3 regions of the Streptomyces sp. NPDC039465 genome follow, and region 3 is predicted to be linked to each of the others. Evidence: riboswitches for the same ligand, from Rfam matches in the RefSeq annotation. Region 3 holds a riboswitch; each other region holds the start of a gene.
The links. Region 3 has a riboswitch for cyclic di-AMP ahead of ACZ7LT_RS14345 (M23 family metallopeptidase). Riboswitches for the same ligand answer to the same signal wherever they lie in the genome.

Region 1 (3,210 bases), on a different contig from region 3:
CGGTCATCTCGGCGGCCGAGCGGGACTTGCCCTCGAACTGGTACGAGCCGTCCTTGTAGAACTCGGACGCGGCGACGTCGAGCGCGAGCGCGATGTCCTTGCCGGGGGCGTAGCCGGCCTGCTTGATCGCCTCGACGATGAGGTCGAGGGCGTCGCGGTTGGAGTCGAGGTTCGGGGCGAAGCCGCCCTCGTCGCCGAGGCCGGTGGACAGACCCTTGTCCTTCAGGACCTTCTTGAGGGTGTGGTAGACCTCGGTGCCCCAGCGCAGGGCCTCGGAGAAGGACTCCGCGCCGATCGGGGCGATCATGAACTCCTGGATGTCCACGTTGGAGTCGGCGTGCGAGCCGCCGTTCAGGATGTTCATCATCGGAACGGGCAGCAGGTGCGCGTTCGGGCCGCCCAGGTAGCGGAAGAGCGGGAGGTCGGAGGCCTCGGAGGCGGCGTGCGCGACGGCGAGGGAGACACCGAGGATCGCGTTGGCGCCGAGGGACGCCTTGTTGTCGGTGGCGTCCAGGTCGAACATGGCCTGGTCGATCAGGCGCTGCTCGGTGGCGTCGTAGCCGACGAGCTCCGGGCCGATCTGCTCGATGACGGCGAGGACGGCCTTTTCGACGCCCTTGCCCTGGTAGCGGTTCGGGTCTCCGTCACGGAGCTCAATGGCCTCGAACGCTCCGGTGGAGGCACCGGACGGAACAGCAGCACGGCCGGTGCTGCCGTCGTCGAGGCCGACCTCGACCTCGACCGTGGGGTTGCCTCGGGAGTCCAGGATTTCCCGGGCTACGACGACGTCGATGGACGGCACGAGCATCTCCTTCTGGGATGTGACGCTAGATGTGACGCATGCGGTGCAGGGCCATTGCAGGGTCGCTCTGTCCTTGCGACAAGAGCCTAACCGGCCCGGACACCGGGGTCCGCCGGGCGCCCGCCCGCTGGGACGAAAAAGGACCCGAGCGCCTGCTTTACGGGGCAAACGGCGCACGTTCTACCGTTCGGTAACCGGGATGTGCGAGGCTCCGCACACATGGGAAACCCCGGCCCGGCGCGTACGGGGGAGACGCGCCGGACCGGGGTGGTCATCGGGTCACCGCGGGAGAGTCGTCGGGCTCACGCGAGCGGCCGCGCCCGACCCGACCTCACCGGAGCCGGAAGGCTCACTTCAGGTGGAGCTGCTGGCCCGGGTAGATCAGGTCGGCGTCCTCGACGATGTCCTTGTTCAGCTCGAAGAGCTTCGCCCAGCCGCCCTTGACGCCGTGCGCCTCGGCGATCTTGCTCAGGGTGTCGCCGGCGACGACCTTGTACTCGCCGTCACCCTTCTTGACCTTCTTGCCGGTCGGGGTGGTGACGGTCTTCTTCGCCTCGGCCTTGGGGGCGGCCTTCGGCGCGGTGCGCTGCTCGCTGCGCGTGGTCGGCTGCTCGGCCTTGCGCTCCTGCTTCGGGGCGGCCTGGGTGGTGCTCTCGCCGCCGCCGTTGTACGCGGCGTTGGACAGGCCCACGCCACAGCTCGGCCAGGCGCCCTTGCCCTGGCCGGCCAGGACCTTCTCGGCTATCTGGATCTGCTGCGACTTGGAGGCCTGGTCGGCGGTGGCCGCGAAGGCGGTGCCACCGTAGGCGGCCCAGGTGGAGGCGGAGAACTGCAGACCGCCGTAGTAGCCGTTGCCGGTGTTGATGGACCAGTTGCCACCGGACTCGCACTGCGCGACGCGGTCCCACTCGGCGGCGGTGGCGGCGGAGGCGGTGCCGGCGGTCATGAGCGGCGCGGCGACCGCGGCGCCGGCGACACCGGCGAGCGTGACGACACGGGTCGTGCGGTCGAGAACCGTGGGGCGGCGGTGCTTGCCCTTGCCGGAAAACAGCATGGAACGTCTCCTCACCGACGCCTACGAGGTGAGCTGTCGGGTTCGGGCTGTGAGTGCCCGGCCACGTGTCCTAGCACGTGGCTTCACCCCAAGCCGGGCGTCGGCCGTCTGTCTCAACGGCCGGGTCCGGCACTTACCTTGGGTCCCCCGCTCCTGCCTTCGGCGCATGACGCGACGACTGTTCCCGTCGTCCGGCGGCAGGATTCGGCGGACCGGTCGACGAGGCCCGCGGTGGCGAGCGGTGAAGACCGTAGACACAGACCTCCCGGAAGTTCAAAGAGGCACATCCGGGAGAAAACGCCCCTACTTGCCTTCCGGGAGCGGTCGTTTACGCAGGTGAGAGCGACAGCGGACGGAGTTCGCGGGCGAGACACGCCAGTTGGGGCAAAGAGACCCATGTCTCACTTGCACAGAACCGGACATACGCCCGCGAACCGCCTCTACTTCTGGGCCTGTCCGGCGTCCAGCACACCGCCGAGGTCGAGGCTCTGACCAGGATGGATGACGTCCGGATCGGCGCCCACGGTCTGGCGGTTGGCGTCGTAGAGCGCGGTCCAGCCGCCGTCGAGGTCGTGCTCGTCCGCGATGACGGAGAGGTTGTCGCCGGGCTGAACGGTGTACGCGCCGGAGGACTTGCCCGTGTTGTCCTTGTTGTCCGTATCGGTGGCACCGGAGTTGTCGGCGCGGTCGGGGCTTTCGCCCGTTTCGGACGGCTTGCCGCTTTCCGGAGTTTCAGTTGTTTCAGGGCTTTCGGGGTTCTTGGAGGTTTCGCCGCTTTCGTTCGCCGGGTCACCGGACGCTCCGGTCCCGGACCCCTCCTGCCCCGTACCGGTCGCACCATCCGTGTGGGGCACGTCACGTGTCGGGGCGTCACCCCGCGAGGCATGGCGGCCCGATTCGCGCTCGTTGACCGGATTGCCCGTATCGGTGCCGTTATCGACCGTCTCGTCCGGCGCGGGCGTGCCCCGGTGCTTCCCGGTGCCGGCGGGAGCGGAGGGCGTGGCGGGGGCCGTGGGCGCCTCGGGGGCGATGGGAGCGTTGGGGGTCACCTGGCCGGGGTCGAGGCCGGGCTCGGCCGGGGTGCCGTCAGGGCGGAGCGGAAGGGTCTCACCGGCGCCCGCGTCGGCGCCGGACCCGCTGCCACCGGCCGTAAGCCCGGCGATCGGGGCGCAGGTGGCCCAGGGCGCCACGCCCTGCGCCGCGAGCGCCTTCTCGGCGACCGCGATCTGCTGGGGGCGGCTGGCGAGGTCGGCGCGCGGGGCGTGGACGAGGCCGCCGTACTGCTCCCAGGTGGCCTGCGTGAACTGGAGGCCGCCGTACTGCCCGTTGCCGAAGTCGGCGCTCCACAGCCCGC
Region 2 (3,210 bases), 760 kb from region 3:
ACCGGCTCGGCCGGGGTCTCGACCGCGTACATCCAGGCGATCTTGTGCCGCAGCTGGGTGAGCAGCGCGGTCAGCCCGGGGCTGCCGGATGCCTGCGCGAGCGTCTCGTGGAACCAGCTGCCCAGCGAGCGCAGATCCTCGCCCTGGCCGCGCCTGGCCCGCTCCTGGCCGAGCCTGACCAGGCCCCGCAACACCTTGAGATGGGCCTCCGTGCGGCGCTGGGCTGCGCGGGCGGCGCCCATGGGCTCCAGCAGCAGACGCATCTCCAGCAGGTCGGCGGCCTCCTGTTCGGTGGGCTCGGCGACACAGGCACCGGCGTGCCGGCGGGTGACGACGAACCCCTCGGACTCCAGGGTGCGCAGCGCCTCGCGGACCGGGACGCGGGAGACTCCGTAGCGGCGCGCGAGCTGCTCCTCGGTCAGCCGGCTGCCGCGCTCGTGTACACCGGAGACGATGTCGTCACGGATCGCCGTGCATACCGAATGCGCGGGAATGCGCATGTTCAACCTCCGCTTTGATCCGCGCGAAACCCATCTATTGACGTCTGTCCGGTGACTCTATTGCAGCGGGCCGGAATTTCCGATGCCCGGCCGGAATTCATGGATATCTTTTGGCCGGAACGCGCCGGAACGCGCCGGAACGCGCCGGGAGCAGACGGCACGGACGGCGACACGGACGACAGCGACACCGACGACGGCGGTACGGACGACCGAAGGCCCCGGCTCGATGATGACGAGCCGGGGCCTTCGGACGCGGGGCGGGCGCGTCAGACGTTGACGCCCTTGGAGCGCAGGTACGCCACGGGGTCGATGTCGGAGCCGTACTCCGCGCTGGTGCGGGCCTCGAAGTGGAGGTGGGGGCCGGTGGAGTTGCCGGTGGAGCCGGACAGGCCGAGCTGCTCGCCGGGCATCACGGACTGGCCGACCGAGACGCTGACCGAGGAGAGGTGGCCGTACTGGGTGTACGTGCCGTCGTTCATCTTGAGCACGACGTTGTTGCCGTACGCGCCGCCCCAGCCGGCCTCCACGACGGTGCCGGCGCCGACGGCGACGACGGTGGAGCCGGAGGCGGCGCGGAAGTCGACGCCGGAGTGGCTGCCGGAGGACCAGAGGGAGCCGCCGGTCTTGTAGCCGGTGGTGACGAAGGAACCGGCGATGGGGAGGCGGTAGGCGTTCAGGCGCTTGCGCTCGGCCTCGCGGGCGGCCCGCTCCTTGGCCTCGCGGATCTCCTTGGCGCGGGCCTCGGCCTTGCGCTTCGCCTCGGCCTCGGCCTTCGCCTTGGCGGCGGCCTCGAAGGCCTCCTTCTCCTGGGCGGCGGCCTGGGCGTCGATGCGGTCGGCCAGCGAGTCGGCGGCGACGGCCTGGGTGAGGCCGGTGTCCCCGATGGGACGGTCCGTGTCGGCGGCGAGCGCCGGGGAAGCGAGGGAACCGATGACGCCGGTGGTGGCGAGCGCCGCGACGGAGGCGGCCTGCGCGCTCTTACGGCTCAGACGGCTCGGGGCACGGTGCTTCCCGGTGGCACGGGTGAACGCCATGAAGTGGCTGGTCCTTTCCTTCCTTCTCGCCTACCGGGTTAGCTGACGGGTTCGGAGCAGGAAGGTCTCCTACGGTCCCCCTCTGGCGAGGCGGTCCGATTCACCCCAGGGACTGACTGGGTCCCCGGCTCCCCAGGCTCGCGCCTGACGGGGACTCGGCGATGGCTGTCCGATGCCGCGGGTGCGGCACGTGCAACTGGCGGACAGCGCCCACGACGCTAAGCGGACCGTCTTTCAATCACCAAACAGACACGCTCTTTTGTAGTGCACGCCACAGGGCAGACAGGCAGCGTCACCAACAAAGCGGACAAAGAGGAGGACCCCGACGTAACGTGACGTCGGGGTCCGCCTCGAAGGACAAACCCAATCAGCCTGTGACCACGGTCACTTCGCCGATGCCGAGCGCCCGCACCGGCTCGGCGATCTGCGACGCGTCACCGACGAGGACCGTCACCAGACGGTCCACCGGGAAGGCGTTGACGACGGCCGCCGTCGCCTCCACCGTCCCGGTCTCCGCCAGCCGCGCGTACAACTGCGCCTGGTAGTCGTCCGGCAGGTGCTGCTCGACCTGGTCGGCCAGGGTGGCCGCGACCGAGGCCGCCGTCTCGTACTTGAGCGGGGCCACACCCACGAGGTTCTGCACGGCCACGTCACGCTCGGCGTCGGTGAGCCCGCCGGCCGCCAGGGTCCGCAGCACCTTCCACAGATCCTCCAGCGCGGGGCCGGTGTTGGGGGTGTCGACGGAGCCGCTGATGGCGAGCATCGCCGCGCCCGTCACCCCGCCCGCGGTGGCCGGGTCCGCCGAGCGGAGCACCTGGCCGAAGGCCCGTACACCGTAGGTGTACCCCTTCTCCTCGCGCAGGACCCGGTCCAGACGGGACGTCAGCGTCCCGCCGAGGCAGTACGTGCCGAGGACCTGGGCCGCCCAGACGCGGTCGTGCCGGTCGGCGCCGATGCGGCCGATCAGCAGCTGGGTCTGGACCGCTCCGGGACGGTCGACGACGATCACGCGGCCGGTGTCGTCCGCGGTGATCGGCGGCATGGGGCGCGGCTCGGCGGTGTTGCCGGTCCAGGCGCCGAGCGTGTCGGCGAGGACCGCGTCCACGTCGGTGTCCGAGAGGTCGCCGACGACGACCACGGTCGCCGTGGCGGGGCGGACATGGGCCTCGTAGAAGGCCCGTACGGCCGCCGCGTCGATGGCGGCGACGGTCTCCTCGGTGCCCTGGCGCGGCCGGGACATGCGCGAGGCGGCCGGGAAGAGCTCCTTGGAGAGCTCCTTGGCCGCCCGGCGGGCCGGGTTGGCCGTCTCGTGCGGGATCTCGTCCAGGCGGTTGCGGACCAGCCGCTCGACCTCGGTGTCGAGGAAGGCGGGCGCGCGCAGCGCATCGGCGAGCAGGGCGAGCGCCTTCGGCAGCCGGGAGACCGGGACTTCGAGGGAGACGCGGACGCCGGGGTGGTCGGCGTGCGCGTCGAGCGTCGCGCCGCAGCGCTCCAGCTCGGCGGCGAACTCCTCGGCGGTGTGCTTGTCGGTGCCCTCGGACAGCGCGCGCGCCATGATCGTGGCGACGCCGTCCAGGCCCTTGGGCTCGGCGTCCAGGGGGGCGTCGAGCACGATCTCGACGGCCACCACCTGCTGGCCGGGGCGGTGGCAGCGGAGCACGGTCAGGCCGTTGTCG
Region 3 (3,210 bases):
CGACGAAGGTGCCGTCGGGGCCTGGGTCGCCGACGCCTTCGGTGAAGCTGTCACCGATCGCCGCGTACGAACGGAAGATGTTTGCTGCGGATACGTCTGCGTCTTGTGCTCTCGAACCGTCTGCCACGGGATCACATCTTTCCCTTATCTCTGTGACCTACGCGACCGTAAGGAGGGGTTGACGTGGCGTGACATATACCACCGGTCAAGATTCGCCCAAGCCGGAATAGTGCCGGGAACGGGCGGAGGCCCGGCACTCAAGTGCCGGGCCTCGCGCGGCGCGTGGCGCCGGACGGGGTGTCAGAGGGACACGCCGTGCGAGCGCAGGTACGCGACCGGGTCGATGTCGGAACCGTAGCTCGGACCGGTGCGGATCTCGAAGTGCAGGTGCGGACCGGAGGAGTTGCCGGTGGAACCGGACAGGCCGATCTGCTGGCCGCCGCTCACGCTCTGGCCGGAGGAGACCGAGAGGGAGGAGAGGTGGGCGTACTGCGAGTAGGTGCCGTCGGCGTGCTGGATGACGACCTCGTTGCCGTACGCGCCGCCCCAGCCGGCCGAGACGACCGTGCCGGCGCCGACGGCCTTGACGGTGGTGCCGGAGGAGGCGGCGAAGTCGACGCCGGTGTGGTAGCCGGAGGACCACATGGCACCGGAGGCGCGGTACGGGGTGGTGACGGAGGCGCCGTCGAGCGGGGCCGTCCAGCCGGAGGAGGTGGAGGTGGCGGGGGCGGCCGGGGCGGCGGCGCGCTCGGTGGAGCGGGAGCTGCGGGCCGTCTCGTCGGCGGACTTCTCGGCCTTCGGAGCGGCCTTGGGGGCGCTCTTCGGCGCGGCCTTGGGGGTGGCCTTCTTCGGGGCGGCCTCGGCCTTCGCGGTGGACTTCGCACCCAGGGTGAGCTTCATGCCCGGATGGATCAGGGAGGGGTTGTCGCCGACGACCTCGCGGTTGTCCGCGTACAGCTTCTGCCAGCCGCCGCGCACGTCGTGCTCCTCGGCGATCTTCGACAGGTAGTCGCCGGGCACGACCGAGTAGATCTTCGGCGTGGCCTTGGCGGCCTTGGCGGCCGGCTGCTGCGCGGCCTGGGCGACGGCCGCGCTCGGCGCCACGGCGGGGGCGGCCTTGTCGGCGGCGTGGGCTCCGGCCGCGCCGATCAGCGGCAGGGCGAGGGCGGCGCCACCCGTTCCGGCGGCGACGAATCCGCGCGTGATCGGGTTGGTCTTGGGACGGCGATGCTTACCCTTCGCGGGCATGGCGAATTCCTCTCCGGCGCCTGCGAGGTGAGCTGTCGGGTTCGGGCTGGAGATGCCCGGTCGCACTGGCGCGACTTCACCCCGAGCCGTTTCCGGAATTCCGGTGACGGCGTTCTACCTGGGTCCCCCGCTCCTGCCACACGTGGATGGGTGCGGATTCCGGACGGTGGCAGGATTCGGCGGTCCATCCGGATTGGTCGTGACCGTAGACGAGCCGGTCGGCGGGGACAAGCCATCGTTTTCAACGGGCATTCCCGGCCGCGATATCCGACCTGAATTCCGGTCACCCTGCGTCCACGCCGGAGCGTCAATTACCGCGCCGACCAAGGAATTCGAAAAAGGATCTTAGCCACGGACCGTCACGTTTATGACGCTGCTCACGTGGCGGAACCCATCTCCCTTGCTACCGGGGCACGTTATCCCTAACGACTCAATACGGACAGAAGGCCCATTAGCACCAGTTCCGCCGGAAGGGGTGCGCCTGGCAGGCCCTGGCCGAGATGATTGCCCCAGGAACCGATGTCGTATCGTCGAGGCCGCGCGACGCCGGCGATCAGCGCCGGCGGCAGAACACCTTCAGGAGCTCTCGTGACGCAGCAGCTGCCGCAGGTCCCGTCGACCGAACCCGAGCTGGCCGGAGTCCGGAACTTCCGGGACGTGGGTGGCCTGCCGACCGTCGACGGCCGGACCGTGCGCTACGGGCGGCTCTTCCGCAGCGGGCACCTCGCCCACGCCACCGCCGACGACGCCGCCTTCCTCGCCGGTCTCGGGCTGCACACGGTCTTCGACTTCCGTAACGAGGCCGACCGGATGGTGGAGGGCCCCGACGTCGAGCTGCCGGGTGTACGGAATGTGAACATTCCGCTCAACGACCCCGCTGACGGAAAGGAGTTCTGGAAGATGGTCAGCAGCGGCGACCTCGACCAGCTCCACTCCCTCCTCGGCGACGGCAAGGCCGCGGCCCGGATGACCGACACGTACCGCCAGATCATCACCGAGCGCACCGCCGAGCACAGCGGCATCCTGCACGCCCTCGCCGAGGACAGCGTCCCGGCGCTGATGCACTGCGCGGCCGGCAAGGACCGGGCGGGGCTCTCGATCGCCGTGACCCTGCTCGCCGTCGGCGTCGAGCGCGACGCGATCGAGGCGGACTACCTCAAGTCCAACGACCCGCACCGCCGCTACAAGGTGCGCCGCAGCAGCGACGCGCCCGACGCCATGTCCCCTGAGGTCATGGGGCTGCTGAGCCCGCTCTTCGACGCACGCGCCGAATATCTGGACGCGGCATACGAGACAATCGTCGCGAACTGGGGCAATACCGAGCGGTATCTCTCCGAGGGGCTGCGGCTCGCCCCCGAGACCCGCGAGCGGCTGCGCGAGCGCCTCCTCGACTGACCGTTCCCCGACGGACCGGGGGCCTAGTGGTTCTGGCCGCCGAGCACGAACAGCAGGTAGAGGAAGGCCGCGAAGAGGTGTCCCGCGACCAGGTACGCGAAGAGCCGGATGACCAGCCCCCTCGGGAACCTCTTCTCCTCGCGATCAGGCACGGGTACCGATTTGATCGATTTGTCTGACATGGTCGGCATCTTTCGGAGAGGGACCATCAAGGACGGTCAGCGGCGCGGGGCCTCGGCGCCCAGACACAGATCGGCGGCGGGGCTCTGCAGCAGGGTGTGGACGAAGAGCAGCTCGGCGCCCTGCCGGGTGGCGGCGCCGATGCGGTGCGGGGTGAGCGAGTCGAAGTGCGCGCTGTCTCCCGCGTCGAGCACATGCGCCACGTCCCCGAGGACGAGCCGGACCCGGCCGTCGAGGACGTACAGCCACTCCTCCCCCGGGTGGACCCGGACGAGATCCCCGCGGGTCGCGTACGGCACCTGCACGCGCAGCGCCTGCATGGCGCGGCCGGGGCCGCCGGCCTGGTGGTAGATCCAGCCGTCGGCCTCGGCCGGCTCGGCGCGTCCG

Region 1: another riboswitch for cyclic di-AMP. It lies ahead of ACZ7LT_RS23295 (transglycosylase family protein); the one in region 3 lies ahead of ACZ7LT_RS14345 (M23 family metallopeptidase).
Region 2: another riboswitch for cyclic di-AMP. It lies ahead of ACZ7LT_RS11000 (M23 family metallopeptidase); the one in region 3 lies ahead of ACZ7LT_RS14345 (M23 family metallopeptidase).

The regions. Positions count from the first base shown of each region.
Region 1 covers NZ_JBVKAP010000007.1:108,398-111,607, forward strand. Annotated here, with positions in the region: gene eno (phosphopyruvate hydratase) at 1-802, opposite strand, end outside; gene ACZ7LT_RS23295 (transglycosylase family protein) at 1,152-1,856, opposite strand; cyclic di-AMP (ydaO/yuaA leader) riboswitch at 1,860-2,031, opposite strand; gene ACZ7LT_RS23300 (transglycosylase family protein) at 2,297-3,210, opposite strand, start outside.
Region 2 covers NZ_JBVKAP010000003.1:108,018-111,227, reverse strand. Annotated here, with positions in the region: gene ACZ7LT_RS11005 (GntR family transcriptional regulator) at 1-500, opposite strand, end outside; gene ACZ7LT_RS11000 (M23 family metallopeptidase) at 767-1,534, opposite strand; cyclic di-AMP (ydaO/yuaA leader) riboswitch at 1,548-1,705, opposite strand; gene ACZ7LT_RS10995 (M16 family metallopeptidase) at 1,902-3,210, opposite strand, start outside.
Region 3 covers NZ_JBVKAP010000003.1:866,544-869,753, reverse strand. Annotated here, with positions in the region: gene ACZ7LT_RS14350 (SGNH/GDSL hydrolase family protein) at 1-127, opposite strand, end outside; gene ACZ7LT_RS14345 (M23 family metallopeptidase) at 301-1,248, opposite strand; cyclic di-AMP (ydaO/yuaA leader) riboswitch at 1,253-1,440, opposite strand; gene ACZ7LT_RS14340 (tyrosine-protein phosphatase) at 1,837-2,643, shown strand; gene ACZ7LT_RS14335 (DUF6126 family protein) at 2,667-2,825, opposite strand; gene ACZ7LT_RS14330 (helix-turn-helix domain-containing protein) at 2,862-3,210, opposite strand, start outside.